DNA from 2 places in the Bradyrhizobium betae genome. Region 1 is predicted to be linked to the other one. Evidence: riboswitches for the same ligand, from Rfam matches in the RefSeq annotation. Region 1 holds a riboswitch; the other holds the start of a gene.
What was found. Region 1 has a riboswitch for glycine ahead of F8237_RS28300 (D-amino acid dehydrogenase). Riboswitches for the same ligand answer to the same signal wherever they lie in the genome.
Positions count from the first base shown of each region.

Region 2: another riboswitch for glycine. It lies ahead of gcvT (glycine cleavage system aminomethyltransferase GcvT); the one in region 1 lies ahead of F8237_RS28300 (D-amino acid dehydrogenase).

Region 1 is NZ_CP044543.1:5,881,634-5,887,919, forward strand. Features, by position in the region: gene F8237_RS28290 (ABC transporter permease) at 1-693, opposite strand, end outside; gene F8237_RS28295 (ABC transporter permease) at 714-1,655, opposite strand; gene F8237_RS28300 (D-amino acid dehydrogenase) at 1,838-3,139, opposite strand; glycine riboswitch at 3,208-3,321, opposite strand; glycine riboswitch at 3,325-3,429, opposite strand; gene F8237_RS28305 (M20/M25/M40 family metallo-hydrolase) at 3,525-4,655, opposite strand; gene F8237_RS28310 (ABC transporter substrate-binding protein) at 4,924-6,286, shown strand, end outside.
Region 2 is NZ_CP044543.1:5,734,492-5,740,777, forward strand. Features, by position in the region: gene F8237_RS27535 (hypothetical protein) at 1-54, shown strand, start outside; gene gcvP (aminomethyl-transferring glycine dehydrogenase) at 160-3,024, opposite strand; gene gcvH (glycine cleavage system protein GcvH) at 3,197-3,565, opposite strand; gene gcvT (glycine cleavage system aminomethyltransferase GcvT) at 3,577-4,725, opposite strand; glycine riboswitch at 4,871-4,959, opposite strand; gene alaS (alanine--tRNA ligase) at 5,284-6,286, shown strand, end outside.

The sequences.
Region 1 (6,286 bases):
GAGGAAGGACAGGATGGCCTCGGTCAGGATCGCGGAGGCGCAGACATAGCTGCCCTGGACGATCAGCGGCGCGATCGTGTTTGGCATCAGATGTCGCCACATGATCTTGGGGAGCGACGAGCCGACCGAGATTGCGGCTTCCACGTAAGGCTCCTCGCGGGCGGATAGCACGACCGAGCGCACCAGGCGCGCGACGCGCGGAACTTCGGGGATGGTGATCGCCACCAGCACGGTCCAGATGCTGGCGCCCGACAGCGACACCACGGCGATCGCGAGCAGGATGCTCGGCATCGCCATCAGGCCGTCCATGACGCGCATCAGCACGGAATCGACCAGCTTGAAGAAGCCGGAGACGAGGCCGATCGCAAGGCCGATGACGATCGAAAGGATCGCCGAGCCGATACCGATCAGAAGCGAGATGCGCCCGCCATAAATCACGCGTGACAGCAGGTCGCGGCCATAGGCGTCGGTGCCGAGCAGGAACTGCGCCGAGGCCGGCTTCAGCCGCTGCGAGGGGGCCAACTGGATCGGATCATGCGGCGCGATCAGCGGCGCCAGGATCGAGACCAGCACGATCAGCGCGAGGCAGACCGTGGCCGCCGCGATGATCGGCGTCGAGGTGAGGAATCCGAAACGCGGCCGCAGCGGCGTCGTGATCGGAATGGACGATTGAGGAAGGCTATCGACCGACATTGTTGTTGTTATCCTTGGCCCTAGTACCGGATCCGGGGATCGAGCAGCGTGTAGGCGACGTCGATCAGGAGATTGACGACGACGTAGATCAGCGAGGTCAGCAGGATCATCGCCTGGATCACCGGATAGTCGCGCGCCAGCACCGCGTCCACGGTGAGGCGGCCGATGCCGGGGATGTTGAACACGCTCTCGGTGACGACGACGCCGGAGATCAGCAGTGCAAAGCCGGTGCCGATCACGGTGATCACGGGCACGGCGGCATTGCGCAGCGCATGCCGCATCATCACCGCGACCTCGTTGATGCCTTTCGCGCGCGCCGTTCGGACGTAATCCTCGCCGAGCACGTCGAGCATCGCCGCCCGCGTCATGCGCGCGATCAGCGCGACGTAGATGAAGGAGAGCGCGCAGGTCGGCAGGATGATGCGCTCGAAGAACGGTCCGAAGCCGTTGAAGATGCTGCGGAAGCCCTGTACCGGCACCCAGCGCAGGTCGATCGCGAAGACCTCGATCAGGATATAGCCGACCACGAACACCGGCACCGAGAAGCCCAGCACGGAGAGACCCATCACGAAGCGGTCGATCCAGGTGCCATGCTTCCATGCCGCGATCACGCCCAGGGGGACGGCGACAATGACCGCGAGGATGATGGTCGAGAGCGCGATCGAGATCGACGGCTCGACGCGCTGGCTGATCATCTTGATGACCGGCAAATTGGAGATCAGCGACGTTCCGAGGTCGCCGTGCAGCAGCTTGTTCACCCAGGTGATGAACTGCACGATCAACGGCTCGTTGAGGCCGAGGGAGTCGCGGATGCGCTCCAGCCGTTCAGGTGTCGCGTTGTCGCCGGCAAGAATTGCGGCGGGGTCGCCCGGGGTCAGCCGCAGCAGCAGAAACACGAACAGCGCGACGACGCCCATCACGGGGACCGCCGCCAGAACGCGACGAATGAGATAACCTAGCATGCACCTATCTCCGGCTGCGGAACGTGTGGCGCCCTGGGGCGCCCGTGGAGTCTGTCGTGTCTATCATGCGCGCCTGTCATTCGGGCTTGGAAAGCCGGCCGGAGATGCCGACCTTGCGGGGCAAATTGTGTGCCAAGGGTAGGGCGGTATCAAGGGGCCGCCCTGCGTCCGATCGGAACCACTCAGGATGCATGACGCAGCTCGGTCTCAACCTTGAGTGAGGGGACGGTCGGCGGAGCGTTGAGCCCGCGCCGGCCGTCGATGGTCCCGGCAATCATCTGCGCGGTCGCGGCCGACAGGGTCCAGCCGAGATGGCCGTGGCCGGTGTTGAAGAACACGCCCGGTATCCGGCCTGCGCGCACCACCGGCATCATGTTCGGCATCATCGGCCGTAGTCCGGCCCACGGAATGACACGCGACGTCTCGACGTCGGGGAAATTGCTGCGCACCCAGTCGACCAGCGGCTGCACGCGGTCCGCGCGAATGTCGCGGTTGAAGTCGTTGAATTCGGCGGTGCCGGCGACGCGGAAACGATCGGCACCGAGCCGGCTGGTGACGATCTTGGCGGCTTCGTCGAGCAGGCTGACGGTCGGCGTCGCGTTGCGGCTCGCGGCGGTGTCGAGCTGCACCGTGATCGAGTAGCCCTTCACCGGATAGACGTTGACGCGCTCGTCGAGCAGGGTGGCGAAGTGACGGCTCGCCACACCGGCGCAGACCACGACGCCGTCCACCTTCAGCATGCCGCGCGCGGATGCGGCCGCATCGCTTGCGGACAGATCGGCCCAGCCGATGACGAAGCCGGCGCCGGCGCGGGCGATCGAATCGATGTTGGCCTCCTGGATGAAGGTGGCGCCGCGTCGCTTGCAGGCCTCAGCCAGCCCGCGGGTAAACTTGTGGATATCGCCGGTCGCATCCGACGGCGTGTAGAAGCCGCCGTAATAGTCCTTGCGCAGCGTCGGCTCGATGGCGCGGATTTCCTCCGAAGTCACCGGACGCCGATCGAGGCCGCCTTCCTGCAGCAGCGCGTTGACGCGCAGGCCGGATTCAAAGCCTTTCTTGTCGTGATAGATGTGGAGGATGCCGCGGCGTTCGAGATCGAAGTCGATGCCTTCGCGCGTCGCGATCTCGAACAGATGCTTGCGGGCTTCGATCGCAAGGCGCGTGGTCTGAATCGTGTTGGCGCGGTAGTTGCCGATGTTGGCGACGAACTCGCTCATCCACGAATATTTGTGCCAGTTCGGCCGCGGGTTCATCAGCAATGGCGCATCGCGCCGGAACATCCAGCGCAGGCCTTTGAGGATCGTCGCGGTGCTATTCCAGACCTCGGCATTGCTGGCGGAGAGCTGTCCGCCATTGGCGAAGGAGGTCTCCATCGCGGCGTAGCGGTGCTTGTCGAGCACCGTCACCTTGTAGCCGCGTTCGAGCAGGGCATAGGCGGTCGTTACGCCGGTGATGCCGGCGCCGATGATGGCGATATGGGTCATGGCAGGTTCGGGGCTCCCGTGAGTTAGAGTCGGCTAACCGCCGGCCGTGAAGCCGTTGGCGGCGCCCCATCTGTCACGGTTACCTGAGAGCTTGACCCGGCGCAGACCCCGTAAGGTCAGCTCCGGACTATTCCCTTCGGTGGACGTCACGACATTTCAAATCGTGCCGTCTCTCTCCAGATCGTCCTGACGATACAGTCCTTTTGCCTGAGAGTTTCCGGGGCGGTTGCTCCGTCGGCGCCGCAAGGAAGGCTGGATGCCTTCGTTGCGATCTCTCCCGCATCGTCGCGTGGACCATCGAGCAGTACGATGCGCCTCATTTTTAGACAAGGCTAAATTTCAACCGTGATTGCCAACGTATTGTGCAGTGCAAAGTTGATTCAATTTACTCCAGCGTCGCCAGCAATCCCGCCATCAACCGGCCGCGCTCGACCAGGCTGTCGACCTCGATGAACTCCTCGAGCGTGTGGCCATTGCCGCCGCGCACGCCGAGGCCGTCGAGCGTCGGGATGCCCATCGCACCGGTGAAATTGCCGTCGGAGCCGCCGCCGGAGCTCGCATGCGGCAGCTCGGCGCCGAGCGATTTGGCGATGCCGCGTGCCTTTTCATACAGCGCCATCGTGCCCGCATCCGGCTCCCACACGGGCCGGGTGACGCCGCGCGTCACCTTGAAGGAGACGTCGTTGGCCGTGCCAGACAGGGCCAGCATGCGCTCGACGCCGCGGTCGAGATCGGCCTGGCGTTTGGCCATCGACAGCGCTTCGCCTGTTGCGGTGGTGGCAACGCAGTTCACCCATTGTCCGCCATGCACGACGCCGACCGAGAAGGTGCAGTCTTCGGTCGTCATCGCGTCGATCGCAAGAATCTGCCGCGCCATCTCGCGGATCGCCGAGCGTCCCGACGACAACGTCGCGCCGGCATGGCTCGGTCGGCCCGTCGCTTCCAGGTTGAAGCGCGCGATGGCGTAACGTCCGGTGGTGACGCCGTTGTCGGCGCGGCCTGGCTCGGGCACCAGCACATATTTGTTGCGCGCAGCCTCGGCCTCGATGATGTCGCGGGTCGAGGGCGTGCCGACTTCCTCGTCAGGCGTGAACAGCACGGTGATCGGCAGCGGCGTCGTGAAGGAGGCGCGCGCCAGCTGACGGATCGCTTCCAGCGAGAGATAGTTGCCGCCCTTCATGTCGTAGATGCCGGGGCCGTAGCACTTGTTGCCCTCGCGCCGCCATTTCAGCTTCTCGATGGTGCCGACCGGGTGGACGGTGTCCATGTGGCCGGCGATCAGGATGCCTGGCTCACCTTGCTTCGGATGCGGGAAGCGTGCGCGGATGACGCCGCCAAAGCCCTGGCGGCCGGCGATGCGTTCGATCGTCGCACCCATGATTGCCATATCCCGCGCTGCGATATCGAGCATGCGGTTAACGGCACCGGCGTCCCAGGTCGGGCTCTCGCAGTCGACCCAGGTGCGCAGGCCTTCGAGCATGGCTTCGGAATCGAAGGGAAGATTGGCTGGATTCATCTTAATGTCTCTCAAGCTTCGAAAGATGGAACGCGCATTGCATTGCGCTGGGCAGGACGAGCGGGGAGTGTTGTAGAGCCAAACCGATCTTTGTGGAGCCCGTGCCCGCGCCGCTTGGGCTTGCAGCTAAAGCGGATTGACGCGCACAACACTGTCTGCAAGTCTCGAAAAGATAAAGGCATTGCATGAGGTTAGTTCGCCTAAGGAACGAACCGAATGCTCAACCAATAACCTGCCTTTGAACAGTTTCACGTCAGGAGAAACTTTTATGCTGAGCTTAATGCGCCGGGGGCGGCGCGCGTTCGCCTCCACACTTGCGCTGTCGGTCGTTGCGCTTTCGACCACAATGGCCTCGCCGGTATTTGCCGCCGGCAAGACCATCACCGCGGTGATGCATTCGGATCTGCGCGTCATCGATCCGATCTTCACCACCGCCTACATCACGCGTGACCATGGCTACATGGTCTACGACACGCTGATCACGACGGATTCGAATTTCAAGATCCAGCCGCAGATGGCGGACTGGAAGATCTCCGACGACAAGCTCACCTACACCTTCACGCTGCGGGACGGCCTGAAGTGGCATGACGGCACGCCGGTGACGGCGGAAGACTGCGTCGCCTCGCTCAAGCGCTGGGCCTCCGTCGACGGCATGGGCCAGCAGATGATGACCTTCACGGCCAGCATCGAGGCGACCGATCCCAAGACCATCACGCTGAAGCTGAAGGAGCCCTACGGCCTCGTGCTGGACTCGATCGGCAAGCCGTCTTCCCGCGTGCCCTTCATGATGCCGAAGCGTCTGGCCGAGACGCCGGCCGACAAGCAGATCCCCGAGCAGATCGGCTCCGGCCCGTTCAAGTTCGTGCAGGGCGAATTCCAGCCCGGCGTGAAGGCGGTCTACGTCAAGAACACCGACTACGTGCCGCGCAAGGAGCCGGCGAGCTGGACCGCCGGCGCCAAGGTCGTGAAGGTCGACCGCGTCGAGTGGATCACCATGCCGGATGCGCAGACCGCGGTGAACGCGCTGCAATCGGGCGACATCGACTTCATGGAAGTGCCGCCGTGGGACCTGCTGCCGGTGCTTGAAGGCAACGCCGACCTCAAGGTCGAGGTGCTGAACAAGTTCGGCTATCAGACCCTCGGGCGCATGAACTTCCTCTATCCGCCCTTCGACAATGTGAAGATCCGTCGTGCGGCACTTCTGGCGATGAACCAGAAGGACGTGCTCGACGCGCTCGTCGGCAATCCCAAATATTACAAGATCTGCGGCGCCTTCTTCATCTGCGACACGCCTTTCGCGAGCGACGTCGGCTCCGAATCGCTGGTCAAGGGCAACGGCATGGCGGAGGCCAAGAAGCTGCTCGCCGAGTCCGGCTATGACGGCACGCCCGTCGTGGTCATGGTGCCCGGCGATGTCGTGACGCTGAAGGCGCAGCCGACGGTCGCGGTGCAGCTGCTCCGCGAGGCCGGCTTCAAGGTCGACGCTCAGGCGACCGACTGGCAGACGGTGGTGAGCCGCAGAGCCAGCCAGAAGCCCCCGAAGGAGGGCGGCTGGAACATGTTCTTCACCAACTGGGTCAGCGCCGACGTCTCAAACCCGGTCTCGAACCTCTCGATCGGCGGCCAGGGCA
Region 2 (6,286 bases), 150 kb from region 1:
AACGAAAAGCTCTGGCGATGGGATCGCGAAAGCCGATCGCTGGTTGCGCCTTAAGTCGGAATGGTAGGGTGGATTAGCCGAAGGCGTAATCCACCACTGTTGATTTCCGCGGATGGATAAATGGTGGGTTACGGCTTCGCCTAACCCACCCTACGAGGCCTACTCCGCGGCCTCCGCGTAATCGCTCACCGGCGGGCACGAGCACACCAGGTTGCGGTCGCCATAGACGTTGTCGACGCGCCCCACCGGGCACCAGTATTTGTCGGTGCGCGAGGTGCCCGCGGGGAAGCAGCCCTCGGCGCGGGTGTAGGGGCGCTTCCAGTCGTCGTCGGCGATGTCGTGCACGGTGTGCGGGGCGTGGCGCAGCGGCGACGCTTCGATCTTGAAGCGGCCGGCCTCGACCTCGGCGATCTCCTTGCGGATCGCGATCATGGCGTCGCAGAACCGGTCCAGCTCCGCCCTGGATTCCGACTCTGTCGGCTCGATCATCAGCGTGCCCGGCACCGGGAAGCTCATCGTGGGCGCATGGAAGCCGTAGTCGATCAGGCGCTTGGCGATGTCGTCAACGGTGACGCCACTCGTCGTCTTCAGCGGACGGGGATCGACGATGCACTCATGCGCGACGCGGCCCTTCTCGTTCTTGTAGAGCACCGGGAAGTGCGGATCGAGGCGCGCGGCGATGTAGTTGGCGTTGAGGATCGCGATCTCGGTGGCGCGCTTCAGGCCGTCGCCGCCCATCATCAGGATGTAGATGTAGGAGATGGTCAGGATCGACGCCGAGCCGAACGGCGCGGCCGAGACCGGACCGACCGGCGCATCGCCGTTCGTCGCGGGATGACCCGGCAGGAACGGTGCGAGATGCGCCTTGACGCCGATCGGGCCCATGCCGGGGCCGCCGCCGCCATGCGGGATGCAGAAGGTCTTGTGCAGATTGAGATGGCTGACATCGGCGCCGTAATCGCCGGGCCTGCTCAGGCCGACCTGCGCATTGAGGTTGGCGCCGTCGAGATACACCTGGCCGCCATGGCCGTGGACGATGTCGCAGATCTCGCGGATGTGCTCCTCGAACACGCCATGGGTCGAGGGATAGGTGATCATGACCGCGGCCAGATTCGCCGAGTGTTTCTCCGCCTTGGCGCGGAGATCGTTGACGTCGACGTCGCCGTTCTTCTCGCAGGCGACCACCACCACGTCCATGCCGGCCATCGCGGCCGAGGCCGGGTTGGTGCCATGGGCGGAGGAGGGGATCAGGCAGATCTTGCGATGGCTCTCCCCGCGCGCGGCATGATAGCCGCGGATCGCAAGCAGGCCGGCATATTCGCCCTGCGCGCCGGAGTTCGGCTGCAGCGAGATCGCGTCATAACCGGTGATGTCGCACAGCCATTTCTCCAGCCGCGCGAACAGCGCGTGATAGCCGGCGGCCTGCTCGCGCGGGACGAACGGGTGCAATGTCGCAAACTCCGGCCAGGTCAGCGGCATCATTTCGGTGGTCGCGTTCAGCTTCATGGTGCAGGAGCCGAGCGGAATCATCGCGCGGTCGAGTGCGAGGTCGCGGTCGCTGAGCTTGCGCATGTAGCGCAGCATCTCGGTCTCCGAGCGATGCGCGTGGAAGACCGGGTGAGCCAGGAAACCGGTGGTACGCTTCAGCGCCTCCGGCAGGGCCTCGCGCGTGGTGGCGTCGATCTCGGCATAGGAAAGCGTGCCGCCGAAGGCGCGCCAGGCCGCCTCGACCGTCGCGGGCGTGGTGGTCTCGTCGAGCGCGATGCGCAAGTTCGTCTCACCGACGCCGAGATTGATCTTCTCGGCGGCAGCGCGCGCGATGATCCCGGCGCGCTTGGCGCCAGCGTCCACGCTGAGCGTGTCGAAGAAGCTTTCGCTATCGGGCGTGAAGCCGAGCTTGCGCAGGCCGGCGGCGAGCACGGCGGCGCGCCGATGCACATTGCGCGCGATCTGCGTCAGGCCCTCGGGGCCGTGATAGACCGCGTACATCGAGGCGATCACGGCGAGCAGCACCTGCGCGGTGCAGATGTTGGAGGTCGCCTTCTCGCGGCGGATGTGCTGCTCGCGGGTCTGCAGCGCAAGGCGATAGGCGGGCGCGCCGCGTGAATCCACGGAGAGGCCGACGATGCGGCCGGGCAGCGAGCGCTTCAGCGCGTCGCGCACCGCCATATAGGCCGCGTGCGGTCCGCCATAGCCCATCGGCACGCCGAAGCGCTGCGCCGAGCCGATGGCGATGTCGGCCCCGAGCTCGCCGGGCGAGGCGAGCAGCGTCAGCGCCAGCAGATCGGCCGCGACGATCGCGAGTGCGCCCTTGGCCTTCAGCGCCGCGATGGCGGGCCGGAGGTCGCGCACGGCGCCCGAGCTTCCTGGATATTGCAGCAGCGCTCCGAGCACGTCGGCCTTGTCGAGATCGGCGAGAGGATCGCCGACGACCAAGGTCCAGCCCAGCGGCTCGGCGCGGGTGCGCATCACGGCCAGCGTCTGCGGATGCACGTCCTTGTCGACGAAGAAGGCTTTTGCTTTCACCTGCGAGTGCCGCTCGGCGAGCGCCATCGCTTCGGCGGCGGCGGTGGCTTCGTCCAGCAGCGAGGCGTTGGCGATGTCGAGCCCGGTGAGGTCGCAGATCATGGTCTGGAAGTTGAGCAGCGCTTCCAGACGGCCCTGGCTGATCTCGGGCTGGTAGGGCGTGTAGGCCGTGTACCAGGCCGGGTTCTCCAGGATGTTGCGCTGGATCACCGCGGGCAGGATGGTGCCGGAATAGCCTTGACCGATCAGCGAGGTGAAGACCTGGTTCTGACGCGCGAGTTCGCCCATGTGCGCGATCGCCTCGGTCTCGCTGAGCGGCTTGCCGAGATCGAGCGGCGCGGCCTGCCGGATCGAGGCCGGCAGCGTCTCGGCCATCAGCGCATCGACGCTCTTGGCGCCGACGGTTTCCAGCATCGCGGTGACATCGCGCGCGGAGGGGCCGATGTGGCGTCGAACGAAAGTGGCGGTGTCGCCGTTGGATTTGCGGTGCGCGGTCATCATGGGTCCTCGCTAGATTTCGCTGTCGCCGTCGTCGTTGTCATCGTCCGCGAAGGCGGACGATCCAGTAAACGCAGGCGTTCGTGATTGAGCCGATGGGCCGCGGCGTACTGGATCGCCCGCCTGCGCGGGCGATGACACCGAGTGGGAGGCGACCGCTTGGCTCATATCTTCACGCCGTGTGTGCCTTGTACGCTGCTTCATCCATGAGGCCGCCGAGCTCGCTCTTGTCGCCAATCCTGATCTTGAAGAACCAGGCCTTGCTTTGCGCATCGGAATTGACCAGCGCCGGCTCGGCGATGAGGGCGTCATTCACCTCGAGCACCTCGCCGGTCACGGGCGCGTAGACGTCGGAGGCGGCCTTGACCGATTCCACCACGGCGGCGGCTTCCGCCTTCTTCAGCGAGCGGCCGACCTTGGGCAGCTCGACGAACACGACGTCGCCGAGCTGCGACTGCGCGTAGTCGGTGATCCCGACGGTGGCGACATCGCCGTCGATGGCGAGCCATTCATGGTCGGAGGTGTACAGCGTCGTGGTCATTGTCTCAATCCTCAGCGTTTGTAGGTGTTCTTGACGAAGGGCATGGCGGCGACGGTAAGCGGCAATCGCTGGCCGCGCACCTCGGCGAAAAGATTTGTGCCGAGCGCGCTGTGGCTCGTGGGCACATAGCCCATCGCGACCGGCGCATTCAGGCTCGGACCGAAACCGCCCGAGGTGACCTTTCCGATGGCCTCGCCGCCCTCGCTATTTGCGAACAGCAGCGCGCCTTCGCGCACCGGCGCGCGACCCAGCGCGAGCAGGCCGACGCGGCGGCGGGAGGCGCCATTGTCGAAATGCGCGAGAATCTTTTCGGCGCCGGGAAAGCCGCCGGCGCGGGCGCCACCGGTGCGGCGGCTCTTCTGCACCGACCATTCCAGCGCGGCCTCGACCGGCGTGGTCTCGGTATCGATGTCGTGGCCGTAGAGACAAAGCCCGGCTTCCAGCCGCAGGCTGTCGCGGGCCCCGAGGCCGATCGGCATCACGTCGGGGTTTTCCAGCAGGGTCTTCGCAAGACGCTGGGCATCGGCGGCGGGGACCGAAATCTCGAACCCGTCCTCGCCGGTGTAGCCCGAGCGCGAGACGAAGCAGGCGAGGCCGGCAACCTTGTGCGGGCCGGCATCCATGAACTTCATGGTGGGCGCCTCTGCACATAATTTCGCCAGCACGGATTCCGCCTTCGGGCCCTGCAACGCGATCAGCGCGCGGTCGGAAAGCGAATCGATCACGCAGTCGTCCGCGAGATTCGCGCGCAGATGCGCCTCGTCCGCGTCCTTGCAGGCGGCGTTGACGACCAGGAACAGGTGATCGCCGAAATTGGCGACCATGAGATCGTCGAGGATGCCGCCGTTTTCATTGGTGAACTGGGCGTAGCGCTGCCGTCCCGGTGCAATCGCGACGATATCCTGCGGCACCAGTCGCTCCAGCGCGCGGGCGGCGTCCTCGACCTTGCCCGACTTCGGGCGGAGCGCGATCTGGCCCATGTGGGAGACGTCGAACAGGCCGGCGGAAGAGCGCGTATGCAGATGCTCTTTAAGGACCCCGGCGGGGTATTGCACCGGCATGTCATATCCCGCAAACGGCACCATCTTGCCGCCGAGGGACACATGCAGCCCGTGAAGGGGCGTCTTTTTCAGGGAGTCTTGGTCGTCGCGCGCAAGCATTACGGAGCCCTCGGCGGTTCCCCGGGGACGATTCCCGCGAGGACACCCATCGAAGCCCCATCTGTCGCTGTGCCTGAGAGTATTATCCCGTCGGCGGACGCTGTCCGGGTCTTAAGCCCGCCAGTGCCTCTTTCCAGATGTCGTCAAAGCCACGCGGTCCTTTTGCCTGAGAGTTTCCGGGGCGGTTGCTCCTTCGGCGCCGGCACCCATGCCGGTCTCTCCCGACGTGGCCGTACGATACAGATGGGTACAGACCACAGGGCGCCCAAGCCTGTCAACGCAGGCTTTGCGCCTTTCCAAAGGGATTGCAACGGGATTGCGCTGATGCGGCAACCCACTGATCCGCCTGCACAGTTTCTGGACAGCGAAGCTGGCCTTGTCTAAAAGCGCTCTGGCCCGCAGATATCAGTCCAAACTCGCGGTTTGGATGGCAAGTCAGCGGGTTCTAAAGCGCAATGAAGAGTCATCGCGCTTTAGCTCTTTGTTTGAGCATGATCTTTTCGGAAAACCGCTTCACACTTTTCCGGATCATGCTCCAGCACACCCGATTGGATGAACATGAGCGGCGTCAACGAGATCAGGTCGACCTTTCTGAACTTCTTTGCCGAGAACGGCCACGAGATCGTGTCGTCCTCGCCATTGGTGCCGCGCAACGATCCGACATTGATGTTCACCAATGCCGGCATGGTGCAGTTCAAGAACGTCTTCACCGGCGTCGAGAAGCGGCCCTATCAGCGCGCCACCACGTCGCAGAAATGCGTGCGCGCCGGCGGCAAGCACAACGACCTCGACAATGTCGGCTACACCGCGCGCCATCTCACCTTCTTCGAGATGCTCGGCAACTTCTCGTTCGGCGATTATTTCAAGGAGCGCGCGATCGAGCTGGCCTGGACGCTGATCACCCGCGACTTCGGGCTGAAGAAGGACAAGCTGCTCGTCACCGTCTACCACACCGACGACGAGGCGGCTGGCCTGTGGAAGAAGATCGCGGGCTTCTCCGACGACCGCATCATCCGCATCCCGACCTCGGACAATTTCTGGGCGATGGGCGACACCGGCCCGTGCGGGCCATGCTCCGAGATCTTCATCGATCGCGGCGATCACATCTGGGGCGGACCGCCGGGCTCGCCGGAAGAGGACGGCGACCGCTTCCTTGAATTCTGGAATCTCGTGTTCATGCAATACGAGCAGGTGACGAAAGAGGAGCGCGTACCGCTGCCGCGTCCCTCGATCGACACCGGCATGGGCCTCGAGCGCATGGCCTGCATCATGCAAGGCGTCGACAGCGTGTTCGAGACCGATCTGTTCCGCCATTTGATCGACGCGACCGCTTCCGCGCTCGGCAGCGGGCCGAACGAGCAGACCGTGGCTTCGTTCCGCGTCATCGCCGACCACTTGCGCTCCTCCGCCTTCCTGGTCTCCGACGGCGTGCTGCCCTCGAACGAGGGCCGCGGTTATGTGCTGCGCCGGATCATGCGCCGCGCGATGCGCCATGCGCAGCTGTTAGGGGCCAAGGAGCCGCTGATGCATCGGCTGGTCTGGGCGCTGGTGCGCGAGATGG